Regions from separate parts of the Amycolatopsis keratiniphila genome, predicted to be linked through region 3. Evidence: riboswitches for the same ligand, from Rfam matches in the RefSeq annotation. Region 3 holds a riboswitch; each other region holds the start of a gene.
What was found. Region 3 has a riboswitch for S-adenosylmethionine ahead of AORI_RS68970 (aminotransferase class V-fold PLP-dependent enzyme). Riboswitches for the same ligand answer to the same signal wherever they lie in the genome.
Positions count from the first base shown of each region.

Region 1: another riboswitch for S-adenosylmethionine. It lies ahead of thrC (threonine synthase); the one in region 3 lies ahead of AORI_RS68970 (aminotransferase class V-fold PLP-dependent enzyme).
Region 2: another riboswitch for S-adenosylmethionine. It lies ahead of AORI_RS76210 (methionine ABC transporter ATP-binding protein); the one in region 3 lies ahead of AORI_RS68970 (aminotransferase class V-fold PLP-dependent enzyme).

Region 1 covers NC_021252.1:2,173,884-2,179,430, reverse strand. Annotated here, with positions in the region: gene AORI_RS51115 (VOC family protein) at 1-306, opposite strand, end outside; gene AORI_RS51110 (EamA family transporter) at 330-1,235, opposite strand; gene rpsT (30S ribosomal protein S20) at 1,567-1,827, shown strand; gene holA (DNA polymerase III subunit delta) at 1,879-2,862, opposite strand; SAM riboswitch class I at 2,998-3,130, shown strand; gene thrC (threonine synthase) at 3,144-4,409, shown strand; gene AORI_RS51090 (ComEC/Rec2 family competence protein) at 4,427-5,547, opposite strand, start outside.
Region 2 covers NC_021252.1:7,848,789-7,854,335, forward strand. Annotated here, with positions in the region: gene AORI_RS76205 (4-(cytidine 5'-diphospho)-2-C-methyl-D-erythritol kinase) at 1-872, opposite strand, end outside; gene AORI_RS76210 (methionine ABC transporter ATP-binding protein) at 997-2,007, opposite strand; SAM riboswitch class I at 2,222-2,312, opposite strand; gene rsmA (16S rRNA (adenine(1518)-N(6)/adenine(1519)-N(6))-dimethyltransferase RsmA) at 2,560-3,396, opposite strand; gene AORI_RS76220 (GNAT family N-acetyltransferase) at 3,437-4,018, shown strand; gene AORI_RS83115 (DUF222 domain-containing protein) at 4,166-5,188, shown strand; gene AORI_RS76230 (resuscitation-promoting factor) at 5,247-5,547, opposite strand, start outside.
Region 3 covers NC_021252.1:6,338,147-6,343,693, forward strand. Annotated here, with positions in the region: gene AORI_RS68955 (RluA family pseudouridine synthase) at 1-598, opposite strand, end outside; gene lspA (signal peptidase II) at 595-1,158, opposite strand; gene AORI_RS83055 (hypothetical protein) at 1,183-1,791, opposite strand; gene AORI_RS68970 (aminotransferase class V-fold PLP-dependent enzyme) at 1,811-3,154, opposite strand; SAM riboswitch class IV at 3,187-3,301, opposite strand; gene AORI_RS68975 (M23 family metallopeptidase) at 3,430-4,113, opposite strand; gene AORI_RS68980 (potassium/proton antiporter) at 4,245-5,547, opposite strand, start outside.

The sequences.
Region 1 (5,547 bases), 4.2 Mb from region 3:
GTCGGCGATCCACGCTTCGTCCAGCCCCCAGGGCTCACGCCGTGCCCCGCGAACCGGCTCCAAGCCCTTCCCCGCGAGTTCCTCGAGCGCCGCGGGCAGGTCCCGGACCTGGAGCCACAAGGCGACGTCAGGGGTCGGGCCGGTCTCTCCGGTACCGACGATCTCGATCGACCCGTTCCCGGCGAAGAACACCGTCCCGCCGGGGAACTCCTTGTCGATGGCCAGGCCCAGGGTGTCCCGATAGAACGCCGTCGACACGTCGAGGTCCTTCGGGTGGATCAGCACCCTGCTGCTCAGCACGTCCATGGCTCAATCCCTACCGGATGGGTTCAGGCCATCGCAATCGCGGCGATACCCGCCAGCACCACCACCGACCCGGCCAGCCGCCGGACGGCGTTCGCCTCCCCGAGGACCAGCCAGGCGGCGATGCCGCCCAAGACGATGCTCAGCTCCCTCGCGGGCGCGACGAGGCTCACCGGGGCGATCTGGAGGGCGTAGAGCACCAGCAGGTAGGCGACCGGGGAGAACACGCCGACGATGACGACCTCACGCTTGTGCTCGCGCCAGAGCCACGCGACCTCCTCGCGGTCCTTGAGCGCGTACGGCGCCATGAGCAGGCTCTGCACGATCGCGCCGGTTCCGAAGTACACGATCGGCGGGACACCGAGCCCGGTGACCGAATGCGCGTCCCACAGGGTGTAGGCGGCGATCGTGAGGCCGGTCAGCAGGCCGTAGAGCAGACCTTTGCGGCGGGCGACACGCTCGGCGGCGCCGACGTGGGCCGGTGCCCGCCCGGTCCCGATCACCAGTACCCCGGCGATCACGAGGAAGGCGCCCACCAGGCCGAGGATCCCCGGCCGCTCGCCGAGCAGCACGACCGCGGCGAGCACCGAGATCAGCGGCCCGGTCCCGCGGGCGACGGGATAGACGACGGACAGATCGCCGACGGCGTACCCCCGCTGGAGGACGACGCCGTAGGTGACATGGAACACCGCGGTGACCACGGCGGCGAACAGCCAGGTCCACTGTGGACGTTGTGGTTCCACGGCCAGCGAGATCGCCATGACGGGGACGAGCAGGATCGCGGAAAGACTGTAGTAAGCCCAGACGAACCGGGCTCCGCCACGGCGGATCCGTTTGGCGGCGAGGTTCCAGCCCGCATGGATGACGGCGGCGATGACGACGAAGGACAGAGCGGTGGCGTTCACAGCGGACCTTTCACGTTTTCCGCGCATGCGGAAAACCGGGTCCTCCAGGCTTTTGTCCCGTCAGATGAACGGCGGTGCTTCCGGCTCCGCCGATGGTGCCGCTCGGACCTGTCCCGTCTGCCCTGATTGTGTGTTTTCGCTGGCCGGGCAGGCGGCGGAACCCTAGGCACTACGATCTTCACCGTACCGCAAGCACCCCTCCCGAGGCTGCCGCGAGCCGCGCCGGGACGGCTGTTAAGCTTGCCTTTCACCGTCGTGTGGCATTCCGTCATGGAGGAAACCCGCGCCGCTCCACGAGCACGCAGGGCCGGTCACAGCGCGGCGGTGAAACCACCGAGAGATTCAAGAGGAGCGCCCCGTGGCCAACATCAAGTCGCAGATCAAGCGCATCACCACCAACGAGAAGGCGCGTCAGCGCAACCAGGCGATCCGGTCCTCGGTGAAGACCGCGATCCGCAAGTTCCGCGAGGCCGCCGACGCCGGCGACAAGGCCAAGGCCCTGGAGCTGCAGAAGGACGCGGCCAAGAAGCTGGACAAGGCCGTGACCAAGGGCGTCATCCACGCCAACCAGGCCGCCAACAAGAAGTCCGCGCTCGCGAAGCGCGCGAACTCTCTCTGATCGGCTTTCGAAGGGCCCCGGCGACTCGGTCGCCGGGGCCTTTCGCCGTTCTCAGCGGCTTGTGCCGTGAGCGTCGACGACCTCCAGGACGGCACGCTCCAGGGCGTACTCCGGGTTGGCCGCGACTCCCTTGACCTCGGCGTTGAGCCGGGCGACCACTCGCATCGCGGTGGCCAGCCCGTCCTGCCCCCAGCCGCGGGCCTGTCCCTGCGCCTTGCGCACCTTCCAGGGCGGCATCCCCAGCTCGCCGGCCATCTGGTTCGGGTTACCGCGACCGGCGCCGGACACCCGCGCGATCGTCCGGACGGCGTCGGCGAGCGCGTCCGCGACCAGGACGTGCGGTACGCCCAGCTGCATCGCCCAGCGCAGCGACTCCAGCGCCGCCGCCTTGTCACCGGCGACGGCCTTCTCGGCGACGGCGAAACCGTTCACGTCCGCGCGGCCACGGTGGTAACGCCGGACGGCCTGCTCGTCAACCGCCCCGCCGGCGTCCGCGACGAGCTGCGTCGCCGCCGACGACAGCTCACGCAGATCGGAACCGACGGCGTCGATCAGCGCGAGCACGGCCGCACCGTCGATCTTCCCGCCGACCCGCCGAACTTCGTTGCGGACAAAGGATTCCCGCTCGGCGGCCTTGGTCAGCTTCGGGCACTCGACGACCTCCGCGCCCGCCTTCTTCAAGGCGGCTGGAAGCCCTTTCGCGGCCTTGCTCCGGCCGCCTCCGCTGTGCACGACGACGAGCACGATGCCGTCGGCGGGCGCCTTGACGTAGGCCATCACCCCGTCGGCGAGCTCCTGCGAGATGTCGTGCGCGGATTCGAGGACGATCACCCTGCCCTCGGCGAACAGCGAGGGGCTGACCATTTCCGCGAGCGCCGGGACTGTGAGGTCCGACACCCGGATCCGGGTGAGATCCGCCGTCGGATCGGCCGCTTTGGCCGCGTCCGAAGCACTGCGGACCGCTCGCTCGATCAGCAGCTCTTCCTCACCGAGAACCAGGACCAGCGGCGATGGGGCGGAAGCTTGCGTCGTCACGGTGACGATCCTGCCACTCCTCCTCTCGTGTGCTTTGTCCGGTGATGTGTTCCGGGCACGGTGGCCCCACCGGAGCCTCATGTCGTACGGTGTTGGCGAGGCGACGCGATGACACGCGTGCCGACAATCGAATACCGCTCATCCAGAGGGGCAGAGGGAACGGCCCGATGAAGCCCCGGCAACCGGCGTCAGCCTGTCATCCCGCGATCGCGGGGTAGCTGACGAACACGGTGCCAATTCCGGCCCGCCACGGCGGGGCAGATGAGGAAAGGAACCTCGCGATGACCGCAACCCTCGGCACGACCTCCACCACCAAGACCCCGGATCTCGGACCGGCCGTCGAACTGGTGTCGAAGGAAGAGGGCCACCGGCAGCCGCTCGCCCCCGAATTCGTTTCCGCCGAGGACTTCTCGCCGCTCGAGGTCGCCTACGACTTCGGCCGCGTGCGCCGCGAGGACATCGAAGCCGGGCCGAAGAACATCTGGCGCTACAAGAAGCTCCTTCCCGTTCCGTCGAACGTCGAAGAAATCCCCAACACCGAACCCGGCGCCACGCGGCTCATCCAGGCCGACAGGCTCGCGAAAGCCTTGGGCGTCAAGAAGGTCTGGGTCAAGGACGACACCGGGAACCCCACGCACTCGTTCAAGGACCGCGTGGTCGCCGTCGCGCTGGCCGCCGCCCGCGAATTCGGGTTCGACGTGCTGGCCTGTCCGTCGACCGGCAACCTGGCCAACGCCGTCGCCGCCGCGGCGGCCCGTGCGGGCTGGCGGTCGGTCGTCCTGATCCCGAAGACCCTTGAGCGCGCCAAGATCCTCACCACCGCCGTGTACGACGGAGACCTGATCGCGGTCGACGGCAACTACGACGACGTGAACCGGCTCGCCACCCAGCTCGCCGCCGAACAGGAGAGCTGGGCGTTCGTGAACGTGAACGTCCGGCCCTACTACTCGGAAGGCTCCAAGACGCTGGCCTTCGAGGTCGCCGAACAGCTCGGCTGGCGGCTCCCCTCCCAGATCGTGGTGCCGATCGCCTCCGGTTCCCAGCTCACCAAGGTGGACAAGGGTTTCCGTGAGTTCGGCCAGCTCGGCCTCGTCGACGAGACGCCGTACAAGGTGTTCGGCGCGCAGGCCACGGGCTGCTCCCCCGTCTCGGCGGCCTTCCGCGCCGGCCACGACGTCGTCCAGCCGGTCAAGCCGGACACGATCGCCCGGTCGCTGGCGATCGGGAACCCGGCCGACGGCCCCTACGTGCTCGACGTGGTCAACCGCACCGGCGGTGCGATCGAAGACGTCACCGACGAAGAGGTCGTCGAGGGCATCCGGCTGCTCGCCCGCACCGAAGGCATCTTCACCGAGACCGCGGGCGGCGTCACCGTCGCGACGGCCAAGAAGCTCATCGAGACCGGCAAGCTCAACCCGGACGAGGAGATCGTCCTGCTGATCACCGGTGACGGCCTCAAGACCCTCGACGCCGTCGAGGACAAGATCGGCCCGAAGGCCACCGTCAGCGCCTCGGCCGACGCGGTCCGCGAAGCTCTGGGTATCTGAGTTCCCGCCGGCCCGCCTCAGGAACGAGGCGGGCCGCGGGGCTCACCCCGTCGTACCAGGGCGAGGCCTCGCCCGTCGGCGATCACCGCGGTGTCGCCGTCCGTGTCCGTCCGGGCGACCGACGCGCCGACCGCCACCAGGTTGTCCAAAGTGGACTTGTTCGGATGACCGTAGGTGTTTCCGGCACCGACACTCACCAAAGCGGCCCGTGGCGCGACGGCGTTGAGGAAATCCGGTGCCGTGTAACGGCTTCCGTGGTGCGGGACCTTCAGGATTTCGGCACGCAGGTCTGCTCCCTCGGCCATCAGGTCGGCCTGTGCGGCGAGCTCGATGTCGCCGGTCAGCAGTAACCGGCCCGCCGGGGTCCCGGCGCGCAGGACGACCGAACCGTTGTTGATCACCGTACCGTCCTGTTCACGAACAGAGCGCCGGGTGACATAGCGCGGACCCAGTACGTCGAGTGACAACGCCTGCCACTCCAGGCGTTGGCCGATCTCCAGCTCCAGCAAGGGAATCCCGCGGCGCGCCGTCTCGTCCGCGACCTGCTGCCACGCCCAGGCCGGAGCCCGGCCAGGCCCGACGGCGACCGCTCCGACCGACCGGCCCTCGAAGACTGATCCGAGACCGCCGATGTGGTCGGCGTGCAGATGACTCAGCACGATCAGCGGCACGCGGTCCACGCCGAGCCTGCTCAGGCATTCGTCCACCGGTCCCGGTTCCGGCCCGGTGTCGACCAGGACCGCCCTCCCCGGCTCGCCCGTGGCGAGGGCGACGGCATCTCCCTGCCCGACGTCGCAGGCGACGGCATTCCACGCCGACGGCGGCCACGCCGGCGCCAGCACCCGCACCGGCACGAAGACGACCAGCCCGGTGGCCAACGCGACCGCCAGCAGGATCCTGCCGTGCCGCAACCGGACGACCACGAGCAGAACGGAGAGCAGCCCGGCCGCCAAAAGCCCACCCCACCAGCCATCCGGCCAGTCCACGACCGCGCCCGGCGCCCGGGCACCGTGACGGGCCACGGTGATGAGCCAGCTCGCCTCGGGTTCGGTCAGGCGGACGAGCAGTCTGCCCGCCGACGGCCACCATGGCCCGACGGCGGTGGCGAGCACGCCGAACACGGTGGCCGGTGCGACCA
Region 2 (5,547 bases), 1.5 Mb from region 3:
CGGCAGACACCCGCACCGGACAGCTCCGCGGCGACCTCGACGGCCGACTGGGCATCCGCGCACAGAAAGGCACAGGTCGGCCCGGATCCGGAGACGGTGCCGGCGAGCGCGCCCGCGTTCACGCCGGCCCGCAAGGTGCGGCGCAGCCCCGGCCGCAACGAGACGGCGGCCGCCTGCAGGTCGTTGCCGAGAAGCAGCGCCAACTGCCGCGGGTCACCGGAGGCCAACGCCTCGACCACCGGAGTGTGCGAACCGATCCGCGGCGGGCTGCCCTCTTCACGCAACTTGTCCAGCTCGCCGAACACCCTCGGAGTCGAAAGACCACGTTGGTCGAAGGCCAGGACCCAATGGAAGGTGTGCCGCGACAGGACCGGCACCAGTTGCTCACCTCGGCCGGTGCCCAACGCTGTCCCGCCGTAGAGCGCGAACGGGACATCGCTGCCGAGCTTCGCGGCGATACCCGCCAGTTCGTCCCGGGAGATGTCGAGCTTCCAGAGCGACGCGAGTCCCACCAGGGTCGCGGCCGCGTCGGCGCTGCCCCCGGCCATCCCGCCCGCTACCGGGATGCCTTTGCGCAGCACCACCCTGACCTTGGACTCGCCGTCCGCCTTGCCGACGTGGGCCGCCAGCGCCTGAGCGGCCTTCCAAGCGAGGTTGTTGGCCCCCGTCGGTACGGAGCCTTCGCCTTCGCCGTAGACCTCGACGCCGGGGTCCTCGGTGACCGCGACGGTCACCTCGTCGGTCAAGGAAAGCGCCTGGAACACGGTCACCAGCTCGTGGTAGCCGTCCGGGCGTACGTCACCGACCGACAGGTGCAGGTTGACCTTGGCGGGAACCCTGACGGTCACTGGGGGCGGTACGACGGCGAGCACCCGTCAAGCCTACGTGGCCGCTCCACTTGCGCTGTCACCAGGAGAAAAGAGAACAGGACGAGTCGGACACACGTACGGGCCGCCCCGGACGGTTTTCGTCCTGAGCGGCCCGTACGTGGAGAAATCAGGCAGCGACGCCCTGCGGTCCGCGGACCGGGTGGGTCACGTGGCCGCCACGTTCGGCGATCCAGGCGAGCGCGGCGTCCGCGCGTTCGCCGCGCACACCGAGACGGAACCGGCCCACCGGCGTGTCGCCGATCCGGGTCAGGCCGCCGCCGATCGTGGCGAGTTCGACGTCGAAGCGACCAGCGGCCTCCGGAAGCAGCGCACCGACCGAGGCGAAGCCGACGAGCACGACGTCCACCGCGCGGTCGTACTTCGAGGCCTGCGCCCGCCCGGTCTCGATCGCGGGAAGCAGCGCCTGCGCGGTCCGGCTGTTCGGGTCGGAGACCAGATCGAGCACGGTTCCACGCTCGACGATCGCCCCGGCCTCCAGAACCGCGACGTCGTCGCAGACACGGCGCACGACGCCGGCGTCGGGAGTAGTGAGCAGCACGGTGACTCCGAGCTCGGCACGCGCCCGGTCGAGCACGGTCAGAACCGCGCCGGACTCCTCGGACTGCACACCTGCGGTCGGGTCGTCGGCCAAGAGCACAGACGGCCCCGCGGCCAGCGCCTTGGCGATGGCCACGCGGCGCAGCTGCCCTTCGGACAGTTCGCCCGGCCGCTGCCCCGCCCGCGGGGTGAGGCCGACCAGGTCCAGCAGATTGCCGACCCGGTTGCGACGCTGCGGCCCGTCGAGACCGAGCTGTTCGAGCGGCGACGCGATGTTGCCGGCGATGGTGCGCTCGGCAAGCAGTTCCGGTTTGGTGCTCACGACGCCGACCTGCCGCCGGATCTCGCGCAGACGGCGTCCGTCGAGGGTCCCGGTGTTGAGCCCGTCGAGGCGGACGACGCCGCGGTCGGGACGCTCCTGAAGACCGATGCAACGAGCGAGGGTCGACTTGCCGGAACCGGCCGGGCCGACGACTCCGAACAGCGAGCCCGCCTGGATGTCCACGCTCACATCGCGCAGCGCGACGACGGGATTTCCGTTGAGGGGAAAGGATTTGGACAGGTTTTCGACAGTGATCACGAGAGGCTCCATGCGAATGGGGCGCTGCATCTTTCGAGCGCGCCGACCGTCACCGAGTGACCGTCCGGGAACGGACGGGTTTCAGAGGTAAAGGCGAAAGGACTCAGGCAGTAACGGTGGAGCGTCGACACGCACTTACCGTGCGGCGACCTTCATCGACGACACGTCGCCTGGTCAGCAGGAGCGGGTGGGTGACCCTGTTCATTAGGCACAGCCTCCATCGGTCCTGGCTGTAGCACCTGCCCTGTGGAGGGTGGTTGCTGCGACTTCGGCGAGCCAGGTCTCTCAGTCGCTCGGGATGGCTCACTGAGTAAAACCGATCCCACTGGATGAAAGCAAGCGCGTAGGCGCAGATCACACGTCTGGTCGCGTCCATTATACAGGATCGGGTGTCCATATAATGGAACAGAAGTAGGCGCCTCCGACTTGCGTCAGGCTCGCTACCTGCTAAGACGATGTCGGCTTATACAGATCGAGAAGAAGACTTACGCACTCGTGCTGACCTGGCCCGGCGGACGTCCGCGCGGCGCCGGTCACACCTCGGGCAGTTGGTCAGCCGACAGCCGCGGCGATCCGCGCGAACTGGTGAACGTCCAGCTGCTCACCGCGCGTCTTGGGGTCGATACCCGCCTTCTCGAGCAGTTCCCCCGCGCGTTCGGCGGAACCGGCCCATGACGCCAACGCGGCACGCAAAGTCTTCCGTCGCTGAGAGAAGGCGGCGTCGACCACCGCGAACAACTTCTCCCGTTCCACGGACGACACCACGTCACCCCGTTCGAAAGCGACCAGAGCGGAGTCCACATTCGGAACAGGCCAGAACACCGCTCGAGGCACGGCGGCGACCTTGCGCGCCTTTCCGTACCAAGCGAGCTTGACGCTCGGAACGCCATAAGTCCGGCTCCCGGGGCCGGCCGCCATCCGGTCCGCGACCTCGGTCTGGACCATCACGAGGCCGCTGGTCAGCGACGGCAGCTCGGCAAGGAGGTGAAGCACGACCGGAACCGCGACGTTGTACGGGAGATTCGCCACGAGCGCCGTCGGACGCGCGGGCAGGTCGTCCGCCGTGATCCGCAGCGCGTCCGCACCGACGACCGTCAGCCGTTCGGCCCCGCCCCGTTCGGCCGCGGTGTTCGGCAAGCGCCTTGCGAGCACGGGATCGATTTCGACCGCGACGACCTCGGCGCCGGTCGCGAGCAGGCCGAGGGTCAACGAGCCGAGGCCCGGCCCGACCTCCAGCACGACGTCGCCTTCACCGACCCCCGAAAGGTCGACGATACGTCGCACCGTGTTGGGATCGTGCACGAAGTTCTGGCCGAGCTTCTTGGTCGGACGTACGTCCAGCTCGGCCGCCAGCGCCCTGATCTCCGCAGGACCGAGCAGTTCAATCACCCGACGATCGTAACCAGCCCCGGTAGGCCACGATTGGCCGGTGGACGACGTCGTACTCGAAGGCGAGAAGGTCCGGTTGCGCGACTGGAGGCCAGGTGACCTCCAACCGCTGCGCGGCCTACTCGATCCCGCGCGGCCTTGGCACGAGACGAACGGGCCGTACTTCGGCACTCCGACCGCGGCGGCCGCCGACTCGACGGCGCGCGAGCTCACCACGGCCAAGGCCGAGCCATCCGATCCTCGCACCAGCCTCGCCGTATGCGACCTGAGGGACGACCGGTTGATCGGCAGGGTCAGCTGGTACTGGGAAAGCAGGCAGACCGACTGGCGACGGATGGGACTGGTGATCTACGACGAGCAGTACTGGGGCGGCGGCTACGGCACTGAGTCCTTGCGCTTGTGGACGACCTACCTATTCGCCCGCACCGACACCCTTCGCCTGGACTTCGCCACATTCTCGGGGAACCCAGGGATGATCGCCGTCGGCCGGCGGCTGGGCTTCGTCGAGGAAGGCCGGTTCCGACGCGCTCGCCGCTGGTCTGGAGGCGTGCACGACTCCGTCGTCTACGGGGTGCTCCGCGAGGAGTGGGACCGGATGATCCATTCGAGCACGGAGCCGTGATCCCGCCCCCACCATCCGGATGGCTTTTTCGAACCGACACGTATCCCACTCCCGTGTGATCGGCGCAGGTCAGCGCAGCCGGAGCGTGATGATCATCCACCCGATCGATACCGTGCATTCGTTCGAATCTGCCTCGACAATCGAGGGATGACCAGCACAAACATTCCCAAGACCTTCCCGCTCAACCTGCCGGAAGGTGACGCCGAACTGCTCCTCGAGGAGTTGCAGACACGGCTACGCGAAGGGCGACGTCTGTTCGCCGAGGTCGGCCAGATCCTGGCCGAGATCGAGTCACGTGGGGTCCGAGACCTCTACGGATACAACTCGATCGCCGTCTTCTACGAGCATGTGGCTCGTGTGCCTCGCGCCGAGGCCAACAAAGTTGCCGAGAGAGCGCTCGCACTAAATTCGAGACGGGCGCGCGACGGCACGTCGATCGACCCCGTCGCGCCCTTGACCGGCATCTCGGCCGGCACCGGCGCGTTGGCAGAAGCCGGTATCGACCGAATCGTCACTGTCATGAAGAGGCTGCCCGACCACCTCGACGCGGACAAACGGCACGAGGCCGAAAAGGGCCTTGTCGACCTCGCAGGCGTCGCAAGGCCCCGCGACGTCACGATGGCGGGCACCGACCTGCTCGCACGACACGACCCGGATGGAAAGCCCAAAGAGGAGCCCGGACCGAAACGTCAGCGAAGCGAATTCTGGTTACGCCAGAAGCGGACCGGTCGCTGGGACATGCGCGGCGATCTCGATCCCGAGACAGGCGCCCGCCTGAACGCGCTCCTGGTCCCGCGGGCGTATCCGGCTCCTGGCGAAGAAGCCGACGACCGTGCGCCGGCGGAGAGACGCGGCGACGCGTTCGCAGAGATCGTCGATCTCGCGGAGGCCGGCCCTGACATCCCCCTGCCCCGGCAGACCTCGGAACGGGTCGCTGAGGAGTCTCGGCCCGCACAGCCCGCCAACGGGCCCGCAAGCCAACCAAAGCCCACGCAGGCGCCACCGCAGGGCCGCCAAAGCCCTCGCCGCGGCGATGAAGGCGTTCGAGAGGGGCCCGCGGCTGAACGAACCCGGAATGTCGCCCACATGCGTCCCCCTCGTTGGTGGACACGGCTGTCGAGACCGAGACCGGGGAACGCGACAAAGCCCCAGAGGCCTCTAACAGCCTGAAGGCCACCGTGCGGGCAGAACCCACATGGTGACCTTCAGGAAGGAGGGTGATCCGGCGTCAGGCCTTCTTGCCGCAGTGCGGCCACGCGCCATAGCCGCCTCGGTCTTCGCGAACCTTCTCGGCGACAGCGATCTGCTGGGCCTTGCTGGCCTGGTGCGGGTACGCGGCGTACTGCTCGCCACCGTAGGCGTCCCAGGTGCTCTTGTTGAACTGCAGGCCACCGTAGTAGCCGTTGCCGGTGTTGGCGGCCCAGTTGCCGGTCGACTCGCATTGCGCGATGCGGTCCCAGGCTCCGGCGTCTCCGATGACCGGGTCGGCGGGCTTCTTGGTACCGACCTTGACGATCTTGGGCTTGGCC
Region 3 (5,547 bases):
ACTTGTAGTCGTGCCGGGGGTGCCGGTCGATCGGCGCGTCGATGGTGCCGCGCGTCGGGTCCGGGTGGCCCTGGACGATGGCGTGGTAGCCCTTGTCGACGGTGCGTTCCTTGAACGCCCGCTTCAGCACGGTGTACGCGTGCTCGCTCTTCGCCACGACCATCACGCCGGTGGTGCCGGCGTCCAGCCGGTGCACGACACCCTGGCGTTCGGCCGCGCCCGAGGTCGCGATGCGCAGCCCGGCGGCGGCGAGCCCGCCGACGACGGTCGGCCCGGTCCAGCCTGGGCTCGGGTGCACGGCGACGCCGACCGGCTTCGAGATCACCACGATGTCGTCATCGTCGTGCAGGATCTTCATCCCCTCGACGGGCTCCGCGACGACCTCGACGGCCGACGCCGGATCGGGCAGCGTCACTTCGAGCAGCCCGCCGGCGGTCAGCCGGTCCGACTTCCCGGCGGGCCTGCCGTCGAGGAAGACCTCACCGGATTCGGCCAGTTCCGCCACGACGGTGCGGGAAAGTCCCAGCAGCTTCGCCAGCCCCGCGTCGACGCGCATTCCGTCGAGCCCGTCGGGGACGGGCAGCATGCGCGCGCTCATTCGGTCGCCGCCTTCTTCTTGTCCTTTGTGGATGTTCCGTCGTAGTCCTTGCCCAGCAAGGAAAGAATCACGATGAGCACGCCGCCGACGCAGATCGCGGAGTCGGCGACGTTGAAGATCGCCCAGCCCTGCCCGTTCGGCGCGAAGGCGGAGATCATGTCGACCACGTGCCCCTGCAGCGGGCCGGGGGCGCGGAAGATCCGGTCGGTCAGGTTGCCGAGCGCGCCGGCCAGCACGAGGCCGAGGCCGATCGCCCAGCCGACCGAGCGCAGCCGCCGGGACAGCCAGACGATGGCGATCACGACGGCGATCGCGACCAGCGCGAGCACCCAGGTCAGCCCGGTCGCCATCGAGAAGGCGGCACCGGGGTTGCGCACCAGCTGGAAGTACACGAGCCCGCCGAGGAACTCGACCGGCTGCTTGCCCTCCAGCGTGGACACGGCGATCTGCTTGGTGAGGAGGTCGATCCCCCACAGCACCGCGGCGACGGCGAACACCACGGCGACGCGCTTCTTGGGCAGCGGCGGCGACGGTGGCGCCGTTTCGGGCTCTGTACTCACTCCCCCATTGTCCACTGAGCGTGTTCAGGCCTCCTCGGCGGCCGCCTTCGGCCTGCTCAGCAGGGCCGCGAACGCCCCGGCGAGCGCGACCAGCGAGGACAGCACCAGCGCGAGCTGTCCTCGTGCGGGCACGACCGCGCAGAGCACGAACGCCGCGGCCACGGCCAGCACCAGCACGCTGCGGTCCAGCCAGGCGAGCAGGAGCAGGCCGATCGTCAGCAGGATCGCGCTCCGGGTGTCCCCGCCGAGGTCGAACTCCCAGTAGCCGACCAGGTCGGCCAGTGCGATGGCGACCAGGCCGCCGAGCGCGATCGCGGCGACCTTCCACCACCGCATGGTCTTCGTCCGAAGGGCGTAGAAGAGCACCGTGCCGAGGTAGACCGCGAACACGGCGAACAGCCAGCCGTCGTTCCGGCCGAGACCGGAGAACGACACCGAATTCACCGAACCGAAGACCCCGCCGTCCCCGACCGCGTACAGATTCTGGGTCAGGAACTGCCCATCGCCCGTCGCGGGCGCGTAGGCGAACCAACCCCCGGACCGGATCCCGCCCAGCGAAAAGGCCACCACCAGCAGCTGGGCGAATCCCAGTAACGCCAGCGGGAACCAGTAACGCGGTCGTTCGTTCCCCATGCGGGGTGAGGGTAGTGGCTCAGGCGCAGAACGGGGGAAGCTCCCGCGGATCGTTTTCCGGCACCCAGCGGCCTTCCGGCTTCTCGTACTGCCAGCGCGCGCCGCGGGCGACGATCTGGCGCAGCGCCAGGACGATCCGGTCCACGTGCTCGGTGGTGCTGCCGAGGCCGAGGCTCACGCGCACGGCCTGCTGCCCCGACGAACCGGCGACGGCGATCAGCCGTTTGGTCGCCACGTGCGCGCAGAACGCGCCGTCCCGCACGCCGATGCCGTACTCCGCGGACAGGACCGCGGCGAGCCAGCCGGGTTCGAATCCGTCGACGACGAAGCTGAGCGTGCCGACGCGGTCGACCGGAGCGTCGAACAGCCGCAATTCGGCGAAGCCGGGAATGGCGGCGAGGCCGCGACGCAGCCGCGCGAGCAGTTCCTCTTCGTGGGCGACGATGCCGTCCCAGTTCGCGGCCAGGGTCTCGCAGGCGACCCCGAGCGCGTAGACGCCGACAGTGTTGGGCGAACCGGCTTCGTGCCGCTCAGGTCCGGAATTCCAGACCACGGATTCACGGCTGACGAGCTTCGTCGCGCCGCCGCCGGCGAGGTACGGCTGGGCCGCGCGCAGCCAGTCCGCGCGGCCGATCAGCGCGCCGGCACCGAAAGGCGCGTACAGCTTGTGGCCCGACAGCGCGACGTAGTCAACGTCGAGTTCGCGCACCGAGATCTTCCGGTGCGGCGCGAGCTGGGCCGCGTCGAGCGCGATGCGGGCGCCGTGCCGCCGCGCGACGGCCGCGATCTCCTTGACCGGCAACAGTTCCCCGGTCACGTTGGACGCGCCGGTGAGCACCACCAGCCGCGGTCCCTGCGGGCAGTCCGCGAGCGCTTCGTCCACAGCAGACACCGCGGCGAGGCGGGTGCGCGGCGTCTCGATCCGGCGGACGTTCGGGCCCTTCCACGGCAGCAGCGCGGCGTGGTGCTCGGTGTCGAACACCACGACCGACGTGTGCTTCGGCAGGCTGCGCGCCAGAAGGTTGAAGGAATCGGTGGTGTTGCGGGTGAACACGACGGTGTCGGTCGATCGCGCGTCGACGAAGTCCCGCAGGATTCCGCGTGTGCGCTCGTAGAGCTTGGTGGAGACCTGCGAGGCGAACCCCGCGCCGCGGTGCACGCTGGCGTACCAGGGCAGGAACTCGTCGACCGCGGCGCGCACCTTGTCCAGACACGGGGCACTCGCCGCGTGATCGAGGTTGGCGTAGCCGATGTCGCCGCCGGTGACCAGCGGAACCCGCAGATCGGCGCAGGCGACCGCCGGGATTTCGTGCGTGGCAACGGTTTCAGCAGGGGTGCTGGTGCGTTCGAGAGCGAGGGTCATCGTCATCCTCCGGGCCAGGGGACCCGACGAGGATCCCGCGCTTGCCCGTCGCACCGCGCGACGAGCCAGGTCCTCACCCGGGGCACCCCACCGCGGAAGGAGGGTTGCCGGTCAGCTAGCCGGGGCTTGACGCTGACACTCGTGACCTACGGACGAAGTTAGCGGATGAGCGGCCGATCGAGCCAGCCCTCGTCCGCATCTTGAGACGCCGCTCACGTGCCCGGTGAGCGGGAAACACCGTTGCCCGGCGCCGCGCCGCGCCGGGCAACGGCAGGTCAGACCCGGAATCGGCCGGGCAGCCCGATGGTCGCGCGGGAGGAGAGTTCGGTCGCGGTACCCGAGTACTGATCGGCGCCCGCGGTGAACTGCCAGCCGCCGAAGGTCTTGCCGTCGACCGCTTCGCCGTAAGCCTCGGCGACCTTGGTCGAGACCTCGTCGTAGGACTTGCCGTCCCAGTTGCCCGCGCCGACCCCGAAGTCGCGCGAGTCGCCGCCCTGGGCGGCGACCGTGGGCAGGGTCCACAAGGTGAAGTGCACGTGGGCGCCGGTGCTGCTGCCACCGCAGGGCAGCGCGTTGCCGGTCCGGCCGAGGGCGTCGCCCGGGGCGACCTTCTGGCCGTCGGTGACCGAAATGTTCTCCATGTGGTAGTACCCGGTGCGCCAGCCGCCGTCATGGTCGACGGTCACCCAGTCGCCACCGGAGCAGTGCTGGATCCGGACGGTGCCCGCCAGCGGGGCGCGAACGGTCTTGTCGCCGGGGCTGAAGTCGATGGCGTTCTTCACGCCGGAGTTCCCGTTGTCCGAGTGAATGCCTGCCGAGTAGACGGATTGGCCCGTGTCGAAGGGCAGCCCGAACGCGGGAAAGGCGCCGGCCGCTGTCGCCGTCGGGGCCGCGAGAACCACCCCGACGAGGGTCGCGGTAACCCCCAGACCGGCGAACCGCGCAGGAAGTTTCGTCACCTTGCGTACTCCTTACCCCGTGACACTCACCCATTCGATGGAGTCGATTGCGGGGAAAGTAATCCAAAGGGAGTACAAAAGGGAAGAATTTTCTGAGATCAACCGACGAACAGCTGGTGCCGGTTCGTGATCTACTGGCCGGATTCGCCCTTCCACCTGGCCAGGCGGCCGGCGCGGTCGACCGCCCGCAGGCGTCGTTCGGCCGCGTCACGGACCTCGGCGGTGGTCACGACGAGTAACTGGTCGCGTTCCTGAAGCCGCGTGTTCTTGTTCGGCGTGAAGCCGGTGCCGTCGCGGACGAGGAGGCTGATCGTCGCCCCCACCGGCAGCCGCAGCTCGGCCAGGTAGACGCCGTGCATCTTCGATCCGGTGTTGATCCGGACCTGCAGGAGTTCCGCGCCCATCTCGTCGAGCGGCGCGGAGTCGACGTCGATCTCGTGCGCCTCGGCGTGCTGGGCCAGCCCGAGCGCTCGCGCGAGCGGGGTCAGCGTCGCCCCCTGGAGCAGCGTCAGCACGATGACCAGCACGAACACCGCGTCGACCAGCTCCTGCGCGCCGGGCACCCCGGACGACAGCGGGATCAGCGCGAGCACGATCGGGACCGCTCCGCGCAGCCCGGCCCAGGACAGGAACACCTGTTCCCGCCAGGGGATCTTGAACGGCAGCGCCGACAGGAACACCGACAGCGGGCGGGCCAGCAGCAACACGACCGCGCCCGCGACCAGGCCCTGGACCAGGCTTTCGAAGATCCTGCTCGGCGAGGCGAACAGGCCGAGCAGCACGAACAGGCCGATCTGCGCGAGCCAGCCGAGCCCTTCGGCGAAGGAGAGCGTGTCCGATCGGTGCGGCAGCTTCGAGTTCCCCAGCACCAAGGCGGCGACGTAGGTGGCGAGCAGTCCCGACGCGTGGGCGAGCTGCCCGCTCGAGTACGCCACGACGCACACCGCGACCGTGGCCAGCGGGTACAGGCCGGTGGCGGGAAGCGCCGCCCGGCGCAGCGCGAACGCGCCGCCCCAGCCGAAGGCCAGGCCGATCACCAGGCCGGCGGCGAGTTCGTAGACCACCAGCAGCGGCAGCGACCAGTCGATGGTCGCCCCCTCGGCGAGGACGACGACCGCGATGTAGGCCGGGGCGTCGTTGATGCCGGACTCGATCTCCAGCGCGCCCACGAGCCGCTTCCCGATCCCCGCCGATCTCAGCACGGAGAAGACCGCGGCGGCGTCGGTGGAGGCGAGTACCGCGCCCCACAGCAACGCCATCCGCCAGTCCAGGCCCAGCAGCCAGTGCAACGCCGCGCCGGTGACCGCGATGCTCACCGCGACGGCCACTGTGGACAGTGCGATTCCGATGCCCAGCGAGGGTTTCACGGCCGTCCACCGGGTGGTGAGGCCACCTTCGGACAGGATCATCACCAGCGCGGCGAGGCCGAGCGAC